DNA from 4 places in the Ruminococcus sp. 1001713B170207_170306_F1 genome. Region 4 is predicted to be linked to each of the others. Evidence: riboswitches for the same ligand, from Rfam matches in the RefSeq annotation. Region 4 holds a riboswitch; each other region holds the start of a gene.
What was found. Region 4 has a riboswitch for cobalamin ahead of I4V84_RS08060 (cysteine-rich small domain-containing protein). Riboswitches for the same ligand answer to the same signal wherever they lie in the genome.

Region 1 (6,162 bases), on a different contig from region 4:
GCGTTCCTGCAATGGTCTGTATTTTCGGAGTTGGTCTTTATCTTAGTATCCGCACCAATTTTCTTCAGATTCGCAAATTCCCCTACGCAATCAAAACAACCCTTGGACGTATTTTCCGCAAACGTGACGCATCTGACGGTGCTATCACGCCTTTCCAGGCAGTGTGTACAGCACTTGCAGCCACGGTCGGTACTGGCAATATTGCCGGTGTAGCAGGTGCTATCGCAATTGGCGGTCCCGGAGCCATATTCTGGATGTGGGTTTCTGCACTGTTTGGCATGTGTACCAAATATGCTGAGGTTACTCTGGCGGTACACTACCGCGAGATCAATGCCAACGGTGAACTGGTAGGCGGTCCCATGTATTACATCAAGAACGGTCTTAGCAAAAAATGGCACTGGCTGGCTTATCTGTTCGCAGCATTCGGCGTGCTCACTGTATTTGGTACCGGTAACGCTACACAGGTCAATACTATCACCACTGCCATCAATTCTGCATTGCTGAATTATAACGTGATCAGCGAAAGCGCCGTTTCTACTTCCAACCTGATCATCGGAATCATAATTGCCATTCTGATCGCCATGATCCTTCTTGGCGGAATCAAACGAATTGGCCATGTCACCGAAAAGCTGGTCCCATTTATGGCTCTGCTTTACATTCTTCTCGGACTGGGAGTTATCCTTCTGAACATTCAGAATGTACCAGCTGTATTCGTTTCTATTTTCAGAGGGGCATTTCAGCCCAGAGCTGTAACAGGCGGCATTGTTTTAAGTATGTTCACAAGTTTAAAAAAAGGTGTTTCCCGTGGTATCTTCTCTAACGAGGCTGGTCTTGGTACCGGATCCATTGCCCATGCGTGTGCAGATACCAAAAAGCCTGTAAAACAGGGTATGTTCGGTATTTTCGAAGTCTTTACAGATACCATCGTGATCTGTACACTGACTGCACTGGTTATCCTTTGCAGCGGCGTTGCTGTTGATTATGGAAAAGCAGCTGGCGCAGAGCTTACGATCCTTGGATTTACTTCTACATATGGAAGCTGGGTATCCATTTTTACAGCAGTTGCCATGTGCTGCTTCGCTTTTTCCACAGCAGTCGGATGGGGACTTTACGGTGCCCGCTGCATCGAGTTCCTGTTCTCTGAAAAAGTGATCAAACCTTTTATGGTTATTTATTCCCTGGTTGCCATCCTTGGCGCAACTGCCAACCTTGGACTGATGTGGAGCATTGCCGAGACATTTAACGGTCTTATGGCAATTCCCAACCTGATTGCTTTGTTCCTGCTTTCCGGTACAGTTGTGAAGCTGACAAAAGAATATTTTGCCGGTGAGGGCAAAACAAAATAAATATAAAAAGGGACATCGCATGAACCGTTTTCGCTCATGTGATGTCCCTTTCAGATTATTGATCAATCCTTATTCTCTTCCTCGGCAGCTGCATCTGTAGTTGTATCAGCATCTTCGCTTTTCTCTTCCTCACCGATCTCAACTGCATTTTTTTCTTCCTCAGTCTGCTCCTGCACATCCGTAACGCTTACCTTATGGTCATACCATTTGCCCTTTTTACCAATGATTGCCAGGTCAAATTCTTCATCAAGCTTCTCTACTGGAACATTGAATCCATAAACCTCCTCTGTCATGCCATCGCTGTAAGTTACCTTATCAATAGTAGGCTGAATCAGTTCGGCACCGTCTTTCTGTGCATCCTCTGCTGTTCCAAGGAAAACATTCTCAATATTCTTGGAAACGAGAGTAATATGAACGGTCATTTTACCATCCTTTACAGTGAGGGTAGCTCTTCCGTTGCAAGCCTCATTTACATGGAACATACTGCTGTCTGTGTCAAACTCTACACCATAAACACCGTCTTCAAGTTCGCTGTCTGCGGCATTCTCTGCACCATCTGTGGTTTCCTCTGCCTCAGCCTCTGTGGCTTCTGCAAATGCCGGGAATGCAGTTCCTACTGTCATAGCGGAAATACTTACAGCTGTTAATAAAATGACTAATGAACGTTTCATAATAACTCTCCTTGCTTTTTCTTTATTTACGGTACACTTGTGTGTGCCGTATTTGTTTTATTACTCAAACAGCTGCCCCACAGTGTAGGAGCAGCTGCTTTTGTTCTGTTGCAATAACAATTTATACCAGGATAATTATTTCGCGATGGAATCAATAGCTGCCTGAGTATGAGCTACATAAAGCTGCTCAACAGCGTCAATTCTTCCAAGACCTTCGATCTGGCAGTCAATCTCATCGAAATCTCCAGAAGCCTCGAACATGCTCTTCCAGGAGTCATCATCATCACCAGCCATATCATTGTTTGCATGGTCACCAGCAACAACCATAAGCGGACGAAGGATTACTTTCTTGAATCCGGCATCTTTTACTTTATTGATAACTTCATCACAAGCTGTATCCTCTGGCTCACCTTCTACAGTACCGATGAATGCGTTTGTGAATTCAAGTTTCTCCATCTGGGTCTGCATCTGATCATATGTAACGTTTGCTGTATGGGAAGTACCATGTCCCATGAATACAAATGCGGTTCCATCTTCTGCAGCTGCTTCCATGCTGTCATATCCAGCTTCTTTTACAGCTTCATCTGTGATTGCCTGAGCAACAGCAGCTTTGTCATCGTTGATAACGGTAGCGTCATCGCCAACCTCACCAAGCATTGGTTCAGCGATTGCTACAGATTCAAATTTATCTTTGTAAGCATCAATAGCTTCTACCATCTCATCGTACTCAGCACCATGCATAAGATGTGTAGGCTGAACTACAAGATTCTTAACACCGTTTGCTACTGCACGGTCAAGTGCCTGCTGCATGTTATCAATCTTCTCATCATCTCTTGCCTGTACATGGTTGATAATGATCTGAGCGGTAAATGCTCTTCTTACAGACCAATCCGGGAATGCTTCTGCAAGAGCATCCTCGATTCCTTTGATATCCTCTGCACGGCTGTCGTTAAAGGAAGTACCAAAGCTTACTACAAGAAGCTCATTCTCACCGATCTCGTCCTGATTACGCGGATCATCCTTGGAAGCATCACCTGTGTCACGTCCGAAATACTCTGGACTTGCCTCTTCTCCCTCTACAAGCTCTTTCTGAGCATCTGTAAGGGCATCCCATGCTTCTTTAGCTTCCTTGCACTGCTCATCTGTATCATCTGTTCTCTCCTGAACATAAATAGCATCGATAAGTGCTGCTACTTTATCAGCCGCTTCCTTATCTGCATCTGCAGTGTCATCAGCTGCTTCTGCATCGTCTGTTGTCTCAGCATCATCAGCTGCTTCAGCATCGTCAGCTGCCTCAGCATCATCAGCTGTCTCAGCATCGTCTGTTGTCTCCTCTGCTGCTTCCTCTGTCTCTGCAAATGCAACAGTTGCTGTTGCTGCTGTCATGCTTGCTGCCATAGAAGCTGCAAGAAGGATTGCTAATAAAGATTTTCTTTTCATTTCTTTTTCCTCTTTTTTTTGTATTTCCGGATAGAATCACGTATAAAGAATCCCATGGGAAATCTATCACCAATCTCCCATTGCATAAAAACAGCCGCATTTTCTGCGACTGCACACATTCTCATATACACACTTTTCTTCCAAAAAACATTCAGGAAATATTCATGTATCGTTATGAGAATACAGGTTCTGTGTACCGCAGACCTAAGATTCCACGCCAAGGCAGTTCTCCTGACTTCGGTCAACACTGCTCCCCCTTCCCGGTTTCCCAGTGGGCTCTGAAGCAGTTCCCTTACACAGTGACGGCATCGTTCCGGACTCTCACCGGATTCTCTTTTGCGCATCATGTTCATGATGCAACCTTCGCGCTATAACCATTATACATATTCGACTCGGATATTTAATATGTACCATATTATTATATATTTTTTATGAACTTTTTATGTATTTTTTATGAACTAAAGTATGTTTGAAAAAGGCTTTCTGCAAGATGTGCGTCACAATTTGTGGGAGATTTTGTCCTGATGAGGGCGCCGTAGCGGGCTACGGCAACTGAATTCGGGCAAAATATACCGCAAAGTGGGGCGTGCAGATTGCGGGAATAATTTTTCAAACAGATTACTATTCACTCCGTTCATAGCAACACGCTTCGCGATACACAGGAATCATGCTTTCGCATGGTTTCGCGCCGCAATTCTCAGGTTTTCTGTGAATTACTTATTGACAAATACCCCGCCAGGGTATATATTGGTTTCATCAAATACATACCCCTAAGGGGTATATAAGGAAAGGAGTCCGCCTATGACAGCTGATTATAAATCCGAATCCTGCTGCAGCCACACCGCAGCCGATCCTGCAACTCTTTCCAGCCAGGAACCTACCAAGAAGGTCTGTTCCTGCTGTTGTACCAAGCACACCGATCGTTCCGAAGCAGAGCGCAGGAAGCTGGTAAACCGTCTGAAACGTATTGAAGGCCAGATAAGGGGGATTATAGGAATGCTGGAGAATGACGCTTACTGCAACGATATTCTTATTCAGTCAGCAGCTGTAAATGCCGCTGTGAATGCATTTAATAAGGAACTTCTCGCCAATCATATCCGAACCTGTGTGGCAAGAGATATCCGTGATGGTAAAGACGAAACCATTGATGAGCTGGTTGCAACTTTGCAGAAGCTAATGAAGTGAGATACCAGCGCATTCCGAATGTGTACCTGCCTGCGGAGGTACGAATGCGCAGAGCAGTCCGTTGGTATCGAAACACTGTATTCGAAGGAGGAATTTATTATGGAACAATACAACGTCACCGGCATGAGCTGTGCAGCCTGCAGCGCCCGTGTGGAAAAAGCGGTAAACAAGGTTCCGGGAGTTACTTCCTGCTCCGTAAGCCTGCTTACCAATTCCATGGGAGTGGAAGGAACTGCCTCAGCCTCTGCCATTGTCTCAGCTGTAGAAGAAGCCGGATACGGCTGCAGCCTGAAGGGTGCTTCCGGTCAGACGGAATCCGTTTCCGATGCTGAGAAAGCCTTGGAAGATCACGAAACGCCACTCCTCAGGAAACGGCTTATTGCCTCAGTAGGTTTTCTTCTGGTGCTGATGTACTTTTCCATGGGACACATGATGTGGGGATGGCCGCTGCCAGCCTGGTTTGATGGCAACCATATCGCCATGGGACTTGTACAGCTGCTTCTTGCAGGAATCGTCATGGTCATCAATCAGAAATTTTTCATCAGTGGCTTCAGGAGTCTGTGGCACCGCTCTCCGAACATGGATACCCTAGTAGCTCTCGGCTCCATGGCCTCCTTTGTATGGAGTGTCTACGCCCTGTTCGCCATGACCAGAGCCCAGGTTGACGGCAATTCCGAACTTGTCATGCACTACATGATGGAATTCTATTTCGAATCTGCCGCTATGATCCTGACCCTGATCACCGTTGGAAAAATGCTGGAAGCCCGTTCCAAGGGCAAGACCACGGATGCCTTAAAAGGTCTTATGAAGCTTGCTCCCAAGACTGCCGTTGTCATCCGAAACGGCCAGGAAGCCACCGTTCCCATTGACCAGGTTGTAAAAGGTGACACCTTTGTTGTTCGCCCTGGTGAAAACATCCCGGTGGATGGTGTGATTATCGAAGGCTCCAGTGCAGTCAACGAATCTGCCCTTACAGGTGAGAGTATCCCTGTTGACAAAGCTGCCGGAGATCTTGTCTTTGCAGCCACAGTCAACCAGTCTGGTTTCATCAAATGTGAAGCTACCCGCGTTGGCGAAGACACCACCCTCTCCCAGATCATCAAAATGGTCAGTGATGCTGCAGCCACCAAAGCTCCTATTGCAAAAATCGCAGACCGTGTTTCCAGTGTTTTCGTACCTGCTGTTATCACCATTGCAATTATAACAACTATTGTCTGGCTGCTTACCGGTCATGAGGCTGGCTACGCCCTGGCAAGAGGAATTTCCGTTCTGGTCATCAGCTGCCCATGCGCCCTTGGTCTTGCCACTCCGGTTGCCATTATGGTTGGAAACGGAATGGGTGCCAAAAACGGTATCCTTTTCAAAACAGCCGTCTCCCTTGAGGAAGCCGGAAAGGTTCAGATCGTAGCCCTTGACAAAACCGGAACCATCACAAACGGTCAGCCGGAGGTTACTGACATTCTCCCTGCAGACGACGTATCTGAGAACGATCTTCTCACCCTTGCCTACGCCCTTGAAAA
Region 2 (6,162 bases), on a different contig from region 4:
TTCTTCAAGAGGTATCTGTAATTTCAACTCAGAAGTTAAGTAGAACTTCTGAGCAGACAGAAAATCTGGCAGGAAAACCAAATTCAAAGGAAACAAGTCTGCCGCAGATGGGAAACCTTGTGGTGGAAAATGGTCATTTGTCCTGGTGTTTTGCCCCAAAAATAGGCGGCAGTTATTCTGGAACAGGAGACCTGTTTGCCTCGGTGCTTAGTGCCGGTCTGGTGAAAGAGATGTCCATGATGCACTGCGTAGAACTGGCGGTGAATTTTCTGTCCAAGGCAATTGCCCAGACGGTACAGGAAGGAACAGACCGGAATGACGGAGTCTGCTTCGAGGCGTATCTTGGGGAATTATGTAAAAGTTGATAAGAGAATAACAATTGCTGTAAAAGGATAATATCCACTGGCAATGTTACGCAAGGTGCTTTGAGATAGCGAATGATTTCGGAAAAGAAAGTTATAGTGCCGCAAAGTAATGTCTGCGAACCGCAATATAGATGAGAAGGAGAGTGTAATAATGGCAGATATCGTATATTGTTATAATGATGAGGTATATTTTAATCTGACAAATAAGTGTCCTTGCAACTGTACCTTTTGCATCCGCAACAATGGGAATTCGGTAGGAGAGGCAAAAACTTTATGGTTTGACAAGGAAACCACAATGGAGGAGATTTATAAAGCAATTGATGCTTTTGATTTTTCAGGATACAAGGAAGCGGTTTTCTGTGGCTATGGAGAGCCTACTATGGCGCTGGATAAGCTGATCGCCGTCAGTGAGTATATGAGAAGCAAATATCCGGCACATTTGGACCGCGATGGGAAGCCCTGTCCGGGAATCAAGCTTCGTCTGAACACCAACGGTCTTGGAAATCTGATCAATAAGCGCTCTATAGCGAAAGAGGTCTGTCAGGCAGTTGATATTGTTTCCATCAGTTTAAATATGCCAGATGCCAAGTCCTACAACGAAGTGGTACGCCCGGCTTACGGCGAGAAAGCCTTTGATGCCATGCTGAAATTTGCGCAGGATTGCAAAAAATATACAGAAAATGTGAAATTCACGGTTGTAGACTGTATCGAGGAAGAAAACGTTGAGAAAAGCCGTAAAGTGGCAGAGAAGCTTGGAATTCCGCTGAGAGTACGGGAGTATACGGCGGAATAAAATTGAGGAAAAAAAGACATCAATGCAGATGCATCATAAAATCAGTTGGAGACACTTTCAAATGTGCGCTGGATTTATCTATGAGATTTTATGAAAAATGGAAAAATCTGCATTGGTGTCTTTTGATATCTGTAGGTTATTTTTCTGCATTTGCAAAGCATTTGAAATGCCAGGTCTTGGGTCAGACCTATTTTTTTATAAGGTGTTGTAAAATTTCCCGGAACTGGGGTACACAGGCCAGTATATCCGAATTCGCAAGATAAGGCGGCTCTTTATTTTCCCAGTCCGTGATGGTACCGCCTGCTTCTCTTAAAATAACGGTAGCCCCGCTGTAATCCCAGGGCTTCAGATTTTGTTCCAGATAAGCGTGTTGTCTGCCGCAGGCTACATAGCAAAGGTCAAGGGCAGCAGAGCCGGTGCGCCTGAAATCTGCACAGTTCATAAAAATATTGTAAAATACCGGGAACAGGTCCTTTGCCCTGTTTTTTTCATAAGGAGAGGAGCCGAAAGACACCACAGCATCTTTGAATTCCGGCTGGTCGGACGCATGGATAGGAGTTCCGTTCAGATAGGCACCTTCTCCTTTGGCACCGTAGAAGAGTTCCTCTGTAAAGGGATTATAGACCACTCCGAAAGTGATTTCCCCGTTTTCATAAAGTCCCAGAGAAACTGCGCTTAAATGATAATCCCGGATTAAATTGGTGGTTCCGTCAATGGGATCCAGAATCCAGTAAGATTTCCGGGAATTCAGTCCAAGGTTCTCTTTCTCTTCGGCAATCAACCGGATTTCAGGAAATTCTTTTTCAAGGGCTTCCTTCAGGTAATTTTGTACGGCAACATCTACGTTGGTAACGTAATCGGCAGCCCCTTTTTCGGTAACCTTTTCGTGAGTCATTTCCTGGAGAATCAAGGGTTTGGCCTGTTTGACCAGCTCTATGATTCTGGCTTGGTTTTCTTTATTCATGTAAAAATACCTCCTAACGCATGTTAAAAATTTCAACAATTTGTATGATTCAGAGAAAATTTACCATAAACGGAAAGGAAGGGCAAATGAAAAATTAAGCTGTAAAAAACGAAGATCACCTCTGGATATAAAAAGTCCCGCCGGGTTGCGCATTCTTGCCGAAACAAGACTAAGCGTGGCGGGTTCTATTACACATATTTTACTTGGAACGAACCAATCTGTCAATACTTTGAGACAGGTTTGCTAAGATATTTTTTGGCTGTGTCAAACATTGCTAAAGAAATATCTTTACTTTATTTAAAGCGTAAGTTATAATAATTCTGCTTAAAAGAATAAATGTGCCAAGTGCTGAAAAATATATAAAATTTGTACTATTTTCAGAAGAGGGAATCAGGTGAGAATCCTGAACGATCCGGTCACTGTATTCAGTTATGCCACATTCATATCCATTGCATTTTTATGTGAGAAGGGAATGGGGATTTAAGCTGTAAGCCAGGAAACCTGCTTGGTTCATAGAAAGAAACTTCCGTGTAAAGTGCTGTCTTTCGTATCATGTTTTTTTGTGATGCCCGCTTTTTCATGGAAGCGGACTTTTTTCTTTTAAAAACAAAAAAACAAAAGAAAAAATAAGGAGAAAAAGCATGAAAAACATGAAAACAGCAGCAGGAATGTTATGTCTGGCAGGAATTCTCAGCCTGGGAATGGGAACAACTGTATTTGCGGAGGATGGAGACAGCCATTATCCCGTAACAATCACAACCTACAATTATGAGAACGAACCGGTTGAAATGACTTTTGAGAAAGCTCCGGAGAAAGTATTTGCATATGCAAACTCCAATATCGAAGAGCTTCTGGCACTTGGTCTCGGTGATAAGATCGTAGCTGCTTGCGGTCTGGACGGTGATGTGCGTGAGGATTTAAAAGATGAATTTGACAAGATTCAGTATATGGATACCAAGCCATCCAAAGAGGAAGTTGTTGCAATGGAGCCTGATTTTATTGCGGCATGGTATTCTTCTTTCAGTGATGACTGGCTTTCTGATGTAAGCTTCTGGCAGGAGAGAGATGTAAATACATACATGTCCCTGAACAGTGCTGCAAAGGGACCGGCTTCTGAGTTCCCACGTACAATTGAAGACGAATATGAGGATATCCTGAACCTTGGCAAGATCTTTGATTGCGAAGACAAGGCAGAAGAAATCGTTGATCAGATGAAGGGTGAGATTGATAAAGTAAAAGAGCATGTAGAAGGAACAGACCCGTTATCTGTAGCAGTTCTTGAGGATGAGGGAGATTCCTTCCGTGTATATGGAACAGAGACACTTGGCGGAAATATTCCGGAGACACTTGGTGCAGAGCTGAAGCTTGGTGCAGAGAACTCTGAAAACGTTGGTGCAGAGGATCTGATTGCAGCTGATCCGGATGTATTATTCATGATCAACTATGATGGATTTATGACAGCTGATGAGGCAATCGCTGATATTACAGATAACCCTGCATATGCAAGCCTTTCTGCAGTTAAGAACAACAAAGTATTCTCTGTAAACCTGAACGAGGTATACTGCAGCGGTGTCAGAACCTATGATGGAATTATGACATTTGCAAAAGCATTATATCCGGATCTGTACGAATAAAATGAAAAGAAAACCGGATTTTAAAAATGGAATTTTTCATGGAAAGCCGATTTATGTGCTGGCGGTGATATTACTGGCTGTGTTTCTGGTGATATCCATTCTGACTGCAGTTACCATTGGTTCTGTAGATCTTTCCGTGAAAGATGTGTATAGTGTTATTCTGTATAAATTATTTGGAATCGGGGATCCGGAGGTTTATGGTGTAGGAGCCATGTCCGATATTGTATGGTTTATCCGCCTTCCCCGTATTCTTCTTGCAACAGCCGTTGGCATGGGTCTGGCAGTTGCAGGTGTGGTAATGCAGGCCATTGTGAAAAATCCGATTGCAGATCCGTATATTCTGGGTATTTCCTCTGGTGCATCTCTTGGTGCAACAGTGGCAATCTTTCTTGGAGTTGGAGCCGTATTTGGCTCCAACTCTATTGGAATCTGCGCATTTATCGGAGCCTTCCTTATTTCTGTACTGGTACAGATCACTGCAAATATAGGAGGCCGGGCAAATTCGGTCCGACTTCTGCTTGCAGGTACAGCACTTGGAAGTGTGTGCAGTGCATTTTCAAACTTTGTTGTCTATATTGCGGGCGACAGAGATGGAATCCAGACAGTTACTTTCTGGCTGATGGGAAGTCTGGCAGGTGCGAAATGGGAAAATCTGGCTGTGATTATTCCCTGCGTTTTTATAGCAACCCTGTTTTTCTGCACCCAGAGCCGTATTCTCAATATGATGCTGCTTGGAGATGAGGTATCCATCACATTAGGAACTGACCTGCACAGATATCGTCAGGTGTATCTTGTAGTGACAGCACTGTTGATCGGTTTTGTGGTATATTCCGCAGGTATCATTGGATTTGTAGGACTCATTATTCCTCATGTGGTACGAATGTTCTTTGGAACCGATCACAAGAAAATGCTTCCACTGTCAGCACTTAGCGGTTCCATTTTCCTGATCTGGGCAGATGTTGCTTCCAGGATCATTATTCCCAAGAGTGAAGTCCCAATCGGAATCCTGGTATCCATGATCGGAGCACCTTGCTTTATTTATCTGCTGGTACGCAGATCTTATGGATTCGGAGGTGAGAAATCATGAAACTGACAGCTTCTGATATCCATGTGGAGCTTGGCGGAAATGAGATTCTTAAGGGAATTGACGCAGCCATAAAGGAAAAGGAATTTGTAGGAATCATAGGACCAAACGGAAGTGGAAAAAGTACATTGCTGAAATGTATTTACCGTGTACTGAAGCCAGATACCGGTGTGATCATGTTGGATGGAAAACCGCTGAACGAATATAAGGTAAAGGATTCTGCAAAAGCACTGGCAGTGGTGTCCCAGCACAACTACTATAATTTTGAATTTTCCGTACAGGAAATTGTAATGATGGGAAGGGCGCCTCATAAGAAAACCATGGAACGGGATAATGCCGAGGATTATAAGATCGTGGAAGAGTGTCTGGAAAAAGTGGGAATGCTTCCCTATCGGCACCGTGTTTTTTCCAGTCTGTCTGGCGGTGAGCAGCAGCGAATCATTCTGGCAAGAGCTCTGGCGCAAAAAACTGACTGTCTGATCTTGGATGAGCCTACCAACCATCTTGACATCAAATACCAGCTTCAGCTTCTGGATATTGTAAAAAGTCTCGGGATTACCGTAATCGGTGCTTTGCATGATCTGAATATTGCAGCAGCATATTGCGACCGGATCTATGCCATGAAGAACGGTCGTCTGGTGGCTTGCGGAACTCCGGAAGAAGTCATTACAGAAGATTTTATACATATGTTGTATGAAGTAGATGCAACTGTAAAAAAGGATGAATACGGCATGCTGAATGTTACATACCATCCTTTGCATGTGAAAAAATAAAGGAAAAGTGGAGGAAAGCTGAATGAGCGATACAGCAAAAAAAGGAATTCTTGTAGTCAGCTTTGGTACCAGTCATGAAGATACCAGAGCAGTGACCATTGATGCGATTGAAAAAGAAATTGGAGCTGCTTTTACAGATTGTAAAATTTATCGCGCATGGACCAGCAAAATGATTCTCGCCAGAATTGAAAAGAGAGATCATATTCACTATGACAATGTGGCAGAAGCAATGGAGCGTATGAAAAAGGATGGAATTACAGATGTGATCATTCAGCCTACTCATGTAATGAACGGTGTGGAAAATGATCTTATGAAAAAGGATGTTCTGGCGTATGCAGATCATTTTCAGTCTGTGAAATTCGGAGCTCCTCTGCTTACAACAGAAGAAGATAATGAGTATGTGGTGAAAGCGGTTGCAGATGAGTTCCCTGTAATTAAGGATAAGGAAACGGCACTTGTGCTTATGGGGCATGGAACCGAGCACTACGCAAATGCCGTTTATGCCGCACTGGATTACAGGTTCGAGGATATGGGATATGAAAATGTGAT
Region 3 (6,162 bases), on a different contig from region 4:
AATAGTTCTTGGCACAGCTATTAAAGAAGCAGTTGGAGACAAGAAAGGAATCAGACGTTATGGAAGCTGCATCCTTCCAATGGATGAGTGCCTGGTGCTTTGCGCCATTGATCTTGGGGGACGCCCGTATCTTTCCTTCGAAGGTGCGTTTACCAGTGAAAAAATTGGAGATATGTCCACAGAAATGGTGAAGGAATTCTTCTACGCCATTTCTTATACGGCAGCCATGAATCTTCACATTAAGGTTCTAACACCGGGAAATAATCACCATATGGCAGAAGCCATGTTCAAAAGCTTTGCAAAGGCGCTGGATATGGCGGTAGCTTATGATCCTCGTATTACAGATGTGCTTTCTACGAAGGGAAGTCTCTAAAGGCAGAATAAACAGAATTACAATTAAGACGATATGATATATGCCACTTGTTTTCATTTTTTTCGAATTGAGCATGAAAGCAGGTGGCATAATTGCAGAAGAATTTTTCATAAAGGAGTATTAAAAATATGGAACAGAACCAATTAAAGTCCAAAATGTCCTGGTCAGATTTCAAATTAAACAGTGACGGCATGGTTCCGGTTATTGTGCAGGATTACAAAACAGACGAAGTTCTTATGCTTGCGTACATGAACGAGGAAGCATACCTTACCACTCTGAAGCTGGGAAAAATGACTTACTGGAGCCGTAGCCGCAACGAGCTCTGGACCAAAGGACTAACCTCCGGTCATGTTCAGTATGTGAAATCATTGACTATTGACTGTGATAATGATACAATTCTGGCAAAAGTAGAGCAGGTAGGGGCTGCATGCCATACCGGAAACCGGACATGCTTTTTTACCCCATTGCTCTAAAGCCTGTTTGAAAAATCATTCCTGCAATCTGCACGCCCCACTTTGCGATATATTTTGCAGAAAGCCTTTTTCAAACACGCTCTAAAAAAGACTGCAAAAGGTAAAATTATTACATGAAAAAACAAGTGAAAAACGGTGTGATCAAAGTTCTGATCCTGGTTCTGATTCTGGCAGGTGCGTATGGGCTGTGGTGTCATTTTCTTACAGATAATGTAATCTGGAAGAAGCTTAAAATAAACGGCATAGCCATTCAGGGAATGACCAAAGAGGAAGCCATTGACGCAATTTCAAAAGATTTTCAGGAAAAATATGAGAACACACAGATGACCATTACCCTGAATGGAAAGAACTTTAAGGTATCCATCTATCCTGTTCTCGGTCTTGATGTAAAATCAATTGTAGAAAGTGCCTATGCTCTTGGACATGGTGCCTGGTTTACTCATGGAACTGACCGCATCGAACTGATGAACAGCAAGACAAAGGAAGAAGTCACCCTTATGCCGGAAGCCAGAAATAAAGACGAACTGGACAAGCTTCTGGAGGATGCTGGAATTTCAAAGGGATCCACCACTATACAGACTTCCTGTGAACTTACAGATACAGAGCTGGTTATCACTAAGGGAAAAACCGGAATCGGTCCGGATATGGATGCACTGAAAGAAGCGATTCTAAAAGCAATTTCCATAGAAGATTATGAAGCTGTTATCGAATGTCCTACTATGAAGACACCGCCAGAGGAACTGGATCTGGAATCCTATTATGAAAAAGTACATACAGATGCCACAGATGCTTCTCTGGGGGAAAATAATGAAATTATTCCGGCAGTTACCGGAATTTCATTTGATGTGAAGTCAGCTGCAAAGAAGCTGGAAAAAGCAAAAGAAGGGGCAAAGATTACCATCTCCCTTGAAATAACCGTGCCCGAAGTTTCTACAGAAGAGATAGAAGCCCTTCCTTATCTGAATCTTCTTGGTACTTATACTACATATGGCGGCGGTACCGAAAACCGTGTTGCCAATTTGAAGCTTGCCGTGGAAGCCTGTGATGGAGTGGAACTTCAGCCAGGACAGATTTTTTCCTACAACGATACTTTAGGTCCACGTACTGAGGAACGAGGGTACAGGGAAGCAACTGTAATTGTAGGAGGCGAACATGCCCAGGATATCGGAGGCGGAATCTGCCAGATTTCCACTACGTTGTTTATGGCATGCCTGCAGTCTGATCTGACCATTGTTGAGCGTCATAATCACGCTGCCCGAATTGATTATGTTGAGGATGGTCTGGACGCAGCAGTGGTGTGGGGAGGTCAGGATTTCCGTTTTCAGAATAATACTGCTTATCCAATTAAAATTGAAGCCTCTTACGATGAAAAAGAGGAAGCCGTAACGGTATCCATTTACGGAACCCAAACTGACAATAATACGGTAGAGATTACTACAGAGCATTCCGATCCAAACACCTGTAAAACCTACCGCAGTGTCTACGATGAGAATGGAACACTTCTCCGCACAGATGAAGTCGGGTACAGTAAATACAAGCAATAACCCTATAAATCTATTGATTTCGACATAACGGTCTGCTATAATGAGGTGAATTGAATAAATCCGTTTTCAGTGCCAGACATATCTGTCTGCTACAGCGTGCAGATTGTGGGAATATTTTTTCAACACGCTCTAAGAGGGAATCAGGTGAAAGTCCTGAACGATCCGGTCACTGTAACCAGGGAGTAGAATCCAGTGAAACCATTGGTATATTGCTGAGAAGGATGGATTCTGTGTTGATCTGTAAGTCAGGAAACCTGCTGAATTCGTTTAATGAAAGCTTCCGAAGAAAGTACTTCATTCTCATTAATATATTTGATAATACAATATATTGAATTTTTAGTGCCTGTTTTCTCAGAGGAAGCAGGCATTTTTTTGAAATAATCCTGTCAGGATTGCCCATTGTACAAACAGGCTCCAGAAGCAATTGGGATTTATTCAAATTATAAAATAATAGGAAGAATCGAGGAAAAAGAAATGAAAAGAAATTCAAAACGCTTTCTTGCACTGTTCCTTTCCGTCGCGATGACGGTCACTCCTGCTGTACTTACACAGGCAGAAAATGAGGATGCAAACGTACAGGTTTCTGTTACACCAACTCCAGAAACAGAGGCGGAGAAGACTGCTGTTGCTGCTGAGACTCCTGTGCAGGAGAACGCAACAGCTGAGGAAGAAAACACTGACACTACAGTAACTCCGGCAGCAGTGGATGCCTCTGCTGTGAAAGAGACACCTGCTGCTACAGAAACACCTGCCTCTGAGACCACTCCTGAGGTTACTGCATCACCTGCTGAAGAAAGCAAAAATGAGGAAGCAGAAGCTCCACAGCCTACAGCTGCACCAGAAACAACAGAAGAGGGCAAAACCGAAGAGACAGATAAACCAGAAACAAAGCCAGAGGATCTGAACCCAGATGGTTCCAACATGACCATTGACAAGGAAGATAACAGTGCATATAAAATGCTTAAAATCAAAAGCTCTTCTGCTGAATTAAATGGTGATAAAATTAAGATAACCCTCAATACTGACGGAAAGAACTATGAGAAGCTTTATCTTGGTTCTAAAGAAGATCCTGACGAAGCAAAAAATGCAGCAGCAATCGTTGGTACAGAAAATGAAGATGGTTATACTTTCATTTTTGAGGTTCCTGCCAGTGAACAGGTCCAGACTTTCAGCATCGTACCATTTTCTGTAAAAAATCAGAAATGGTACACAAATATGGCTTTGAAACTGAACGTTCCAGGAATGAAAGCCCCGGAACCAACAGCTACTCCAGAGCCAACTGCAGCCCCTGAGCCAACTGCCACTCCACTGCCAACTGCAGCTCCAACCCAGGCACCAGCCCAGAATGAGATTACAGATGCCGGAATCAAGCTTGTAAAAGAAAACGGTGATGAATTTGCAATGTTCGTAATCACCGGTTCCACTGTAAAGGTTTCGGAGGATAAATATATTGTCACACTTTCTACCGCAAAACAGAATTATGACATGATCTATCTTGGCAGTGCCAGTGACTCTGATAAAGAAGCAAATTCCATCAAAGGAGTAGAGAACAGTGCAGGAGGCTATACCTACACCTTTGAAGTTACTGCAAGCAAGGAAGCTCAGACAATAGCAGTCGTTCCTCATTCCAAGAAGAGCCAGAACTGGTACGCAAAGGGTATATTGACGATTACCGTACCGGCGGTTCCAGGATATGGAGAGGCTGCTCCAACACCGGAACCAACTGTTTCCCCAGAGCCTACCGAAGCACCGGTTGAGACTCCTGCACCAACTGAAACTCCAGTGCCAAGCACAACTCCGGAAGCAGCCACCACCCCAGAGCCAACAGCAACCCCTGCTCCAGGCAGCTGTGCAAGCGGAATTTATAATATTACAGTAAACTCCAGTTCATCTATGTTCCGTGTAATTGACTGTGTCCTTACTTCCAAAAACGGAAAAATGACAGCTGTTCTTACTTTAAGCGGAACTGGTTACGACTATCTATGTCTGGGAACAAAAGAAGAAGCTGCCGCAGCAGATTCCTCCACCTGGGTTCCATATGTGGCAGACGCAAATGGCAAATATACATATGAGATTCCTGTTGAAGCCCTGGACAATGGAATTGCAGTTGCTGCTTTTTCCCACAAAAACCAGATCTGGTATGACAGGATCCTGACTTTCCAGTCCAGCACTTTAAATAAGATAGGTGACGTACAGGATGATCCGCAGCCAGATACTGCTCCTGACACAACAATCACAGCAACTCCTGCACCCACTGCAAAACCAAATAAAAAACCGACAGCAACTCCTACACCAACAGCAACTCCAAAGCCAGACAAGAAACCGGAAGAGGAATCCAAATACGAATCTGACTTAAGCGGCGGAACAGCATCTGTAAACAGTTCTACTACATTAGCAGATGGAACCTACACTCCTGACAGTTTCTCCTGGTCTGGTGGTTCTGGAAAGGTCAGCATTTCCTGTAACAAAGTTACGGTAACAAATGGTCAGGCATATGCGACTATTGTATTCAGCAGTGAATATTACGGTTATGTAAAAGCCAATGGAAATAAATACTACGGTGCATGCGGCGGCGGAACTTCTACTTTCACAATTCCGGTAGCACTGAACCAGAATAATACGATCATTGGTATGACAACCAGAATGTCCCAGGCTCATGAAATCACTTACACCATTTATATCGCTTTAAAGGGTGCAAACGATCCGAAGAAAACAGACAAGGATAACCCAGCTGATGACAACAGCATGCTTTCCACAGGAAACAAGAAGCTGGATGATTCTGCACCAGAGATCACAGGTCTTGAGTATAAAGACGAAACTACTCTTGAGCATGCAAAATACTTTAAGCTTTATCACTACGCAAAGGGTATTACCCTTCTTGAAGTAGATATGACAACAGATACTGCAAGAAAACCGGAAACTGTTGATTCCGGAAAAGAAGATGAAAAAACGAAAGCTGCTGATTCCCAGGAACTTACAGGTACAGAAAAGCTCTACATGGGCAATGTTGTAAAATACCTGATCGTACCTGAGGGTGCTGTTATCCCTGCAGGACTTGATAAAGATGTAATCGTAATCAACCAGCCGGTAGAATCTGCTTATGTGGCTTCCACAGATGCTCTTAACATTTTGGATAAGCTTGATCTTACAGACAAAGTTACTGCTCTTGGAATGGAAAAAGAGGACTGTACGGTAGACAGCCTTACAGCTGCTCTGGAAGATGGTTCCGTAACTTTTGCAGGAAAAGATAAAGATACAGATTACAAAGCTCTTGTAAAGAGTCAGTGCGGTATTTCTATCCTTTCTTCTGATATTCTCCCGACAGAGGAAGCAGACACAGAAGCAAAAGAAAACCTTCTGAAAGATTCCGCAGAGAAATATTCCACTCTGAAAATCCCGTTTATCGTGGACCGTTCTGCAGATGAAAAGGATGACAATGCAAAAGCTGAGTGGGAAAAAGCTTACGAAGCAATTTTTGTAACTGATGAGGAAGAATAAATTACTATTCTTCACCATATGCACAGTAGCAAGAATAATCAGCAGGAGAAAATAAAAATGTATGACAAAAAGCTGAAATATAAAATTTTAAGTATTTTTGCAGCAACAGTTATGACATTTACTGCCATTACTCCGGTATGGGCAGAAGAGGAGAACCTGAAAGCAGATGCTTCCGGGGAGACTTCTTCTGACACATCAGAAAAAAATGCTGCACCTGAAATTGCAGGTCTGACCTATGAATCCGCCATGGATCTGTCTTTTGCAGAATGCTTTG
Region 4 (6,162 bases):
TGTTCTTGGAATGAATGTGTGCAGAGTGGCGGTTGCCATGCTCAAGCCATACAGCCTGCTCTACTGCATCATCAAAATCTTTTGCCCTTACAACGCCAAGGATCGGCATCATAAGCTCTGTAGCGATAAGTGGATGTTCCTTCGGTCCTTCAAATACGATGCAGCGGATATTTGCAGGAGCATTTACTCCGATCATGGAAAGTAATGTTCTTGCGTCACGTCCAACGCATTTACGGTTCAGCTTGCCGCCTGCAAGAACAACTGCTGTAAGTTTATCCTGTTCTTCTTTGGAAGCAAGGTAACAGTCATTCTCACTTACCAGATAATGCATAAGCTCATCTGTAATAGAAGCAACTGCTACGATTTCCTTCTCTGCGATACACGGAAGGTTGTTATCGAATGTACATCCGTTTACGATATCCTGAGCAGCTTTTCTTACATCTGCTGTCTCATCTACAACTGCCGGAGGATTTCCTGCGCCAGCGCCGATTCCACGTTTTCCAGAGGAAAGGACTGCTGTTACAACGCCAGGACCGCCTGTTGCTGCGATAAGCGGGATATCTTTATGTTTCATCATAATATTGCTTGTCTCTAATGTAGGTTTCTCTACTGTTACTGCGATATTGTCCGGGCCACCTGCTTCCAGGGATGCCTCATTTAAAAGATTAATCGCATAAATAGAGGTTTTGATTGCTGCCGGATGCGGATTAAATACAACTGTATTTCCACCTGCCAGCATACCCATTGTGTTGCACAGAATGGTTTCACTTGGGTTCGTACACGGAGTGATTGCTCCGATTACGCCAAACGGTCCCATCTCGATCAGAGTAAGTCCTCTGTCGCCTGACCATGCTGTAGTGCTGAGATCTTCTGTACCAGGGGTCTTATCTGCTACCAGATGATGTTTCAGGATCTTATCTCCTACATTTCCCATTCCGGTCTCATCAACACCCATACGTGCAAGGATTTCTGCATTTTCTTTTGTTTTTCTTCGAATGCAGGTAATAATTTTTTCTCTCTGGTCCAAGGACATTTTCCGAACGATCTTCTGGGAAGCTTTCGCAGCCTCAATGGCCTCGTTCATATCTGTGAAAATTCCATGTTTACCGGCCGGAGCGTCTGCAATCTGCATTTTCGCCATAACTTCCTGTACAATATCCTGTACCATGCTCTCGCTGATTGGCATGAGATTGTTCCTCCTTAACAATTGCCTGCAGCTGCCTGATTCTCTCACAGCTGCGGCCTTTATATTTTCTGATTATTTCAGTCCTAACTGAGCCATAACCTGTTTGGTGATCTTAGCTACTAACTCTGCATCTGCATTAGCTGTATCTGCTGCCGGAGCATCGCAGTTGCCGCCAACGAAATCATACTGATATCCTGGGAACTGTTTATAGTCTTCGTTGTGACATGCACCACCGCAGTTATGGCAGTTCATGCCATCTTTGTTCTGGCAAAGGCTTGCCGGATGTTTTCCAGGCATACCGAATTTACGACGGATCTCATAAAGTTTCTTAATGTTCTCTTTATCAAATTCCTTCGGGCCTCCAAGAAGTTTGCTCTGATACAGAAGCTGTGCATAGAATTCTACGGACTCCATCTTCATGTATGCAGCGTTCAGGTCTGTGCTCCAGGTAAGAGCTCCGTGGTTCTCAAGAAGAACTGCATCGAAATATGGAAGATATTTCTCAAGGTTATCCGGAATCTCCATTGTAGAAGGTGTACCATACTCAGCGATCGGAACACATCCAAGAGCGATAACTGCCTCTGGCATGATTGGCTGTGTAAGCGGAATACCGGCAATAGCAAAAGATGTTGCATAAATTGGATGAGCATGTACAACAGATCCTACATCAGGTCTCTTCTCATATACTCTCATATGCATCTTGATCTCAGATGATGGTTTGAATCCCGGGTTAGCCTGAAGAACATTTCCTTTTGCATCTACTTTACAGATGAACTCTGGAGTCATAAAGCCTTTGGATACACCAGTAGGTGTGCAAAGGAACTCATTGTCATTCAGTTTTACAGAGATGTTTCCATCATTTGCAGCAACCATGTTGCGGTTATAGATTCTTCTTCCGATGTCGCAAATCTGTTTTTTGATTTCGTATTCGTTTACCATGCTTTTTTCCTCCTTAAGCACATTCAGGTGCGGTGGATTATGTATGTTATAGTACCGCACCGGGTAACTTATCATGGCTAGGCATAGCTAGCCTGTTACTTTTTTTGGTTATGTTGTAAGTTTACACCATTCCACATTATAAGTCAAGGTTTTTCCGTTGTTTTATGTTGTTTTATGTGGATTTTTTTCTAGATTGCTATGTTGTTTTTCGTGGTTTTACTGTTTTTCCCCATTTGGCAGCTATTTTCTAATTCACAGGATCAGAGGCATCTTTTTCCCACGGCATTACATCGCCATCTTCCCTGAGATATTCCAAAATCTCCGGAATGCCCTCCTGCTGCCTGGAGTCTACATAAAAGATTTTTTTACAGCCGGCAAGCTCCAGCCAGGACGTGGCAAGTTTTACATTTGCATCCGGATTGTGGATTTTGGTAACAATTCCAATTACTTCACGGTTGGCCATACAGGTAATGCAAGGTGGAAAAAGGCAATACGGTTCCGTGGCAGATACCAGCAGCCCTACCACATCTGATTCATATGTATACAACGCCAGGGCGTGTCCCAGACCTTTCGTCTGGGCATACTCTCCTGGCGTATCTACGATCACATCAAAATTATTTACATATTGTGTTTTATGATAATGTATTTTTTCACCATGCAGGGCCTGGGTCAAAGTAGTTTTTCCAGCCTCGCTGCGACCGATCAGAACAAGTTTCTTCATATTCTGTCAAGTCCTTGTAATGGGGCATAAAGTAAAGCCCAGTTTATTTCCCACATAGTCCAGAATTGCGCTGGTAGAAGCTTCTACTTCCGACACAGTACCTGTGATGATCAGGCTTCCGCTGAAACGATCAACAAACCCCAGTTCAACGCCAGATGATTTCATCGCAATATCTGCCATAATGATAGCAGTTTCTGCCGGACTTACAGTCATGATCCCAATGGCCGCTCTTGAGTAATCCAGAGATGGATCAAGACCCAGCTTGGTGTAAAGAATCTTATCCGGATTGGCAATGATATGTGCCAGGGAAATCTGCTTGCCTGGCACAAGCTCCTGTACGATTCTCTGTTTCATTTCCGGAGACATATTATCTGTGTATCCCATTTTCTCCTCCTGAATAAAGAGTTTTTATAATCTGATTTGATTATACCTTTCTGATTTCCAAGTGTCAACAAAAAGCAACATTTCCTGGCATGTTATATGTGGTTTTTCTTGTAGTACAATGTTGTTTTTATTTGTTTTCTCTGTTTTTTCTTATTTATGATTGACATGTTTTTTTCCCTCTGGCATACTAAAGTTAACTGTAAATGGCTTTTCAAAACACTTTTATAGTGAAATTACCAGCTGCATATATTCACGTAATCTTGACTAGGAGATGATTTTATGTATCTTTCTGATATACACACACATTCCATTGCCAGCGGACACGGCACAACCTGCACCATCAGCGACATGGCAAAGGCTGCTTCTCAAAAAGGGCTGAAGCTTCTTGGAATCACAGACCACGGACCAGCCACTCTGGCTGCCGGAACTTCTTCTTATTTCCGAAGCCTGATCTATTCGCCCAGGAAGCGTTTCGATGTGGAATTATTATATGGAATTGAACTGAACATTCTGGATACCGATGGAAAAACAGATCTGCCACAGGAGCTTCTTGATAAGCTGGACTACGCAATCGCCAGCATGCATTATCAGAATTTCCGGCCAAAGACCAGGGAAGAAAATACTGCTGCTTTTCTGAACGTAATGAAGAATCCGGTTATAAAGATCCTGGGACACATTGATAATCCCCAGTATGACATAGATTACGACGCAGTTGTAAAGGCTGCCGGTGAAAACGGTGTTCTCCTTGAGATCAACGAAGCTTCCCTGGCACCTTACGGATATCGGGGCGATACCCATGCCAACTGCGCGCAGATCCTGTCCTGCTGCCGGAAGTATCTGGTTCCAATCGTGCTTTCCAGTGACAGTCATGGAACAGAGCATATTGGAGACTTCACTTATGCCGCTGATTTCGTTCATAATGCTATGTTTCCAGAGGGTCTGATTCTCAACAACCAGATTCCGAAATTAAAGATGCTGTTAAGCATACGATAAAAAGGATCCAGCTTGCAGAATTCCAATGGAATTTTGCGTTGCGCAAAAACTCTCCGAGAAATATAAATACGTAAGCTTAACTTCGTATATATTCCGGAGAGTTTTTTATACTTATTTCTTTGATTACTCATTTTCATTTTTATGATCTGCTTCTCTTACTTTCTGCATCATCGCAGCAAGTTCCTGATATTTTCCTGTCACATAACCGTAGTTTTTCTTCTTATGAGGTAGCTGACAATTCGTACAATCTTTAAATCCCTTCTCATTATATTTGAAATTTCCGCCGCATTTTTCTCCAAGGGCATAAAGCGGGCAATAGCAGAACAGACAGTTAAAGTTCTCTGGATCAGCTCCTTTATGGCATGGAAAATACTCACATTTCTTATGGCTGAAATAAGCGTATTCTTTGTCTTCCCAATATTTTTTCTCCATATTTCTCTCCTTATCTCATACAACTCAAAACAAAATATTCTTTATATTCTATTTCGTAATGCACAAAAATCAAATGATAAAAATGACTCCCGCTTACAGGAATAGAATATTGCCAGAGCGTGTTTAAAAAAGGCTTTCTGTAAGATGTGCGTCACACCCTGCAGGAGATTACGAGAATAATTCTACAAACAGGCTCAGGAAAAGTGTAAAAAAAATACCGCATATGCGGCTTCTGAATCATCATTATTTAAGAGGGAGCGATGCTACTCCGGGGTAGAATATGATCCGTTCATATATACGCGGAGGGAACGGTTTCATCCGAAGTAGTATCGCCTGCCATTTAATCTGTATAATTCTTCTGAACAGGCGATCATTCCATAAAAAATGTCCACTCACAAAAGCGGACAACATCTCAGGGCTGCGGATTCCCCAAAACTGGTTGTTACACTTTCATCGGAAGTTTAACCTCGCCATACCAAGCAGGTTTCCTGGCTCCAGAATCATCACTTCCTCTCTCCTTCTCATGCGTAAGCACAATGGACTATGAGATTCGCTCCTCTGTTACAGTGACCGGATCGCTCAGGTTTCTCACCTGATTCCCTCTTTCTGCCAGCTTATAGCTGTCAGCACTTAATATGTTCACTATGGAATTATACTGACATCATATTACCACCGGTCACTGTCTTTGTCAACCATTTGAAAGGATTTTTTGTTATTTTTTTATCAACCTGATGGTGCTGTCACGGCGTGAACAGCAGCGTCAGCTTCTCCAGAATCTTCTCCATCAGGATTTTCGCTGTTTTTTCATGAGATCTGTGCCCAGGGTGCTGCCTTGATCCAAATTCTCCTTCCTGTGTATCCGGAAGCTTCACAAATTCCACGCGCTCATCCCCTGTTTTTCTTTTATAATTCCCCACTGCTTTCTCAAGCGTAGGCAAAATCTCAGCTCCAAGCATTCCATAACACCACAGAATATAGCTTTCTGGATTACATACGCGCAGTTTTCTCAAAAAGTCTTCCACAGCCTTTCCAACTCTGTCCATATTCTTCGTGCCGCTGCTGTCGTTTGTCCCCAGATTCACTACGATCACATCAGGCTGAAACTTCTGGAAATCCCATTTTTCCATAGCACCCAGTTGTTTGTTTCTTTCTCCATTTAAAAGACCGCACACCTGCTCATAATATAGCGGGATTGCCTGCTGCTCATTGCCTTCCCAGGAACAGAAAACGCCCCAGCCGCTCTGACTGATGCAATTGTACACCGCGCCCAGTTCTTTTGCTGCCATATATGCATAATTATCCACGGCATTGAAGCAAAAGGAATTCCATGTCATTTCTTCTCCTGCACCGCTGCCGCCCTCACCAGAGGTAATGCTGTCCCCTATTACCTCCAATCTGAGCTTTGGTGTTTCAAGAGGTAAAAACTCACCGTCAGTTTCAACCTCCAGAAGCTGAAGCAATGTTTTTTCATCTGTGGGAAACGCAGGGGTATCACGAAGAAGCTTTA

Region 1: it holds a riboswitch for cobalamin, as region 4 does, so the genes downstream of both, I4V84_RS07150 (sirohydrochlorin cobaltochelatase) here and I4V84_RS08060 (cysteine-rich small domain-containing protein) in region 4, are expected to answer to the same signal.
Region 2: it holds a riboswitch for cobalamin, as region 4 does, so the genes downstream of both, I4V84_RS08940 (ABC transporter substrate-binding protein) here and I4V84_RS08060 (cysteine-rich small domain-containing protein) in region 4, are expected to answer to the same signal.
Region 3: it holds a riboswitch for cobalamin, as region 4 does, so the genes downstream of both, I4V84_RS16555 (hypothetical protein) here and I4V84_RS08060 (cysteine-rich small domain-containing protein) in region 4, are expected to answer to the same signal.

What each region holds. Positions count from the first base shown of each region.
Region 1 is NZ_JADPEX010000008.1:82,081-88,242, reverse strand. It holds gene I4V84_RS07160 (sodium:alanine symporter family protein) at 1-1,346, shown strand, start outside; gene I4V84_RS07155 (hypothetical protein) at 1,409-2,017, opposite strand; gene I4V84_RS07150 (sirohydrochlorin cobaltochelatase) at 2,153-3,457, opposite strand; cobalamin riboswitch at 3,661-3,837, opposite strand; partial or broken gene I4V84_RS20405 (DUF6783 domain-containing protein) at 3,909-4,010, opposite strand; partial or broken gene I4V84_RS20400 (DUF6783 domain-containing protein) at 3,987-4,097, shown strand; gene I4V84_RS07145 (metal-sensing transcriptional repressor) at 4,259-4,642, shown strand; gene I4V84_RS07140 (heavy metal translocating P-type ATPase) at 4,742-6,162, shown strand, end outside.
Region 2 is NZ_JADPEX010000012.1:23,994-30,155, forward strand. It holds gene I4V84_RS08925 (bifunctional hydroxymethylpyrimidine kinase/phosphomethylpyrimidine kinase) at 1-365, shown strand, start outside; gene I4V84_RS08930 (TIGR04100 family radical SAM protein) at 517-1,158, shown strand; gene I4V84_RS08935 (inositol monophosphatase family protein) at 1,346-2,122, opposite strand; cobalamin riboswitch at 2,449-2,646, shown strand; gene I4V84_RS08940 (ABC transporter substrate-binding protein) at 2,764-3,756, shown strand; gene I4V84_RS08945 (iron ABC transporter permease) at 3,758-4,843, shown strand; gene I4V84_RS08950 (ABC transporter ATP-binding protein) at 4,840-5,613, shown strand; gene I4V84_RS08955 (sirohydrochlorin cobaltochelatase) at 5,636-6,162, shown strand, end outside.
Region 3 is NZ_JADPEX010000031.1:24,848-31,009, forward strand. It holds gene hisB (imidazoleglycerol-phosphate dehydratase HisB) at 1-373, shown strand, start outside; gene hisI (phosphoribosyl-AMP cyclohydrolase) at 502-846, shown strand; gene I4V84_RS16550 (VanW family protein) at 960-2,390, shown strand; cobalamin riboswitch at 2,494-2,667, shown strand; gene I4V84_RS16555 (hypothetical protein) at 2,865-5,888, shown strand; gene I4V84_RS16560 (ABC transporter substrate-binding protein) at 5,946-6,162, shown strand, end outside.
Region 4 is NZ_JADPEX010000010.1:28,590-34,751, reverse strand. It holds gene I4V84_RS08085 (aldehyde dehydrogenase family protein) at 1-1,186, opposite strand, end outside; gene I4V84_RS08080 (class II aldolase/adducin family protein) at 1,259-2,125, opposite strand; gene I4V84_RS08075 (EutP/PduV family microcompartment system protein) at 2,373-2,846, opposite strand; gene I4V84_RS08070 (BMC domain-containing protein) at 2,853-3,230, opposite strand; gene I4V84_RS08065 (phosphatase) at 3,510-4,223, shown strand; gene I4V84_RS08060 (cysteine-rich small domain-containing protein) at 4,347-4,655, opposite strand; cobalamin riboswitch at 5,116-5,304, opposite strand; gene I4V84_RS08055 (GDSL-type esterase/lipase family protein) at 5,396-6,162, opposite strand, start outside.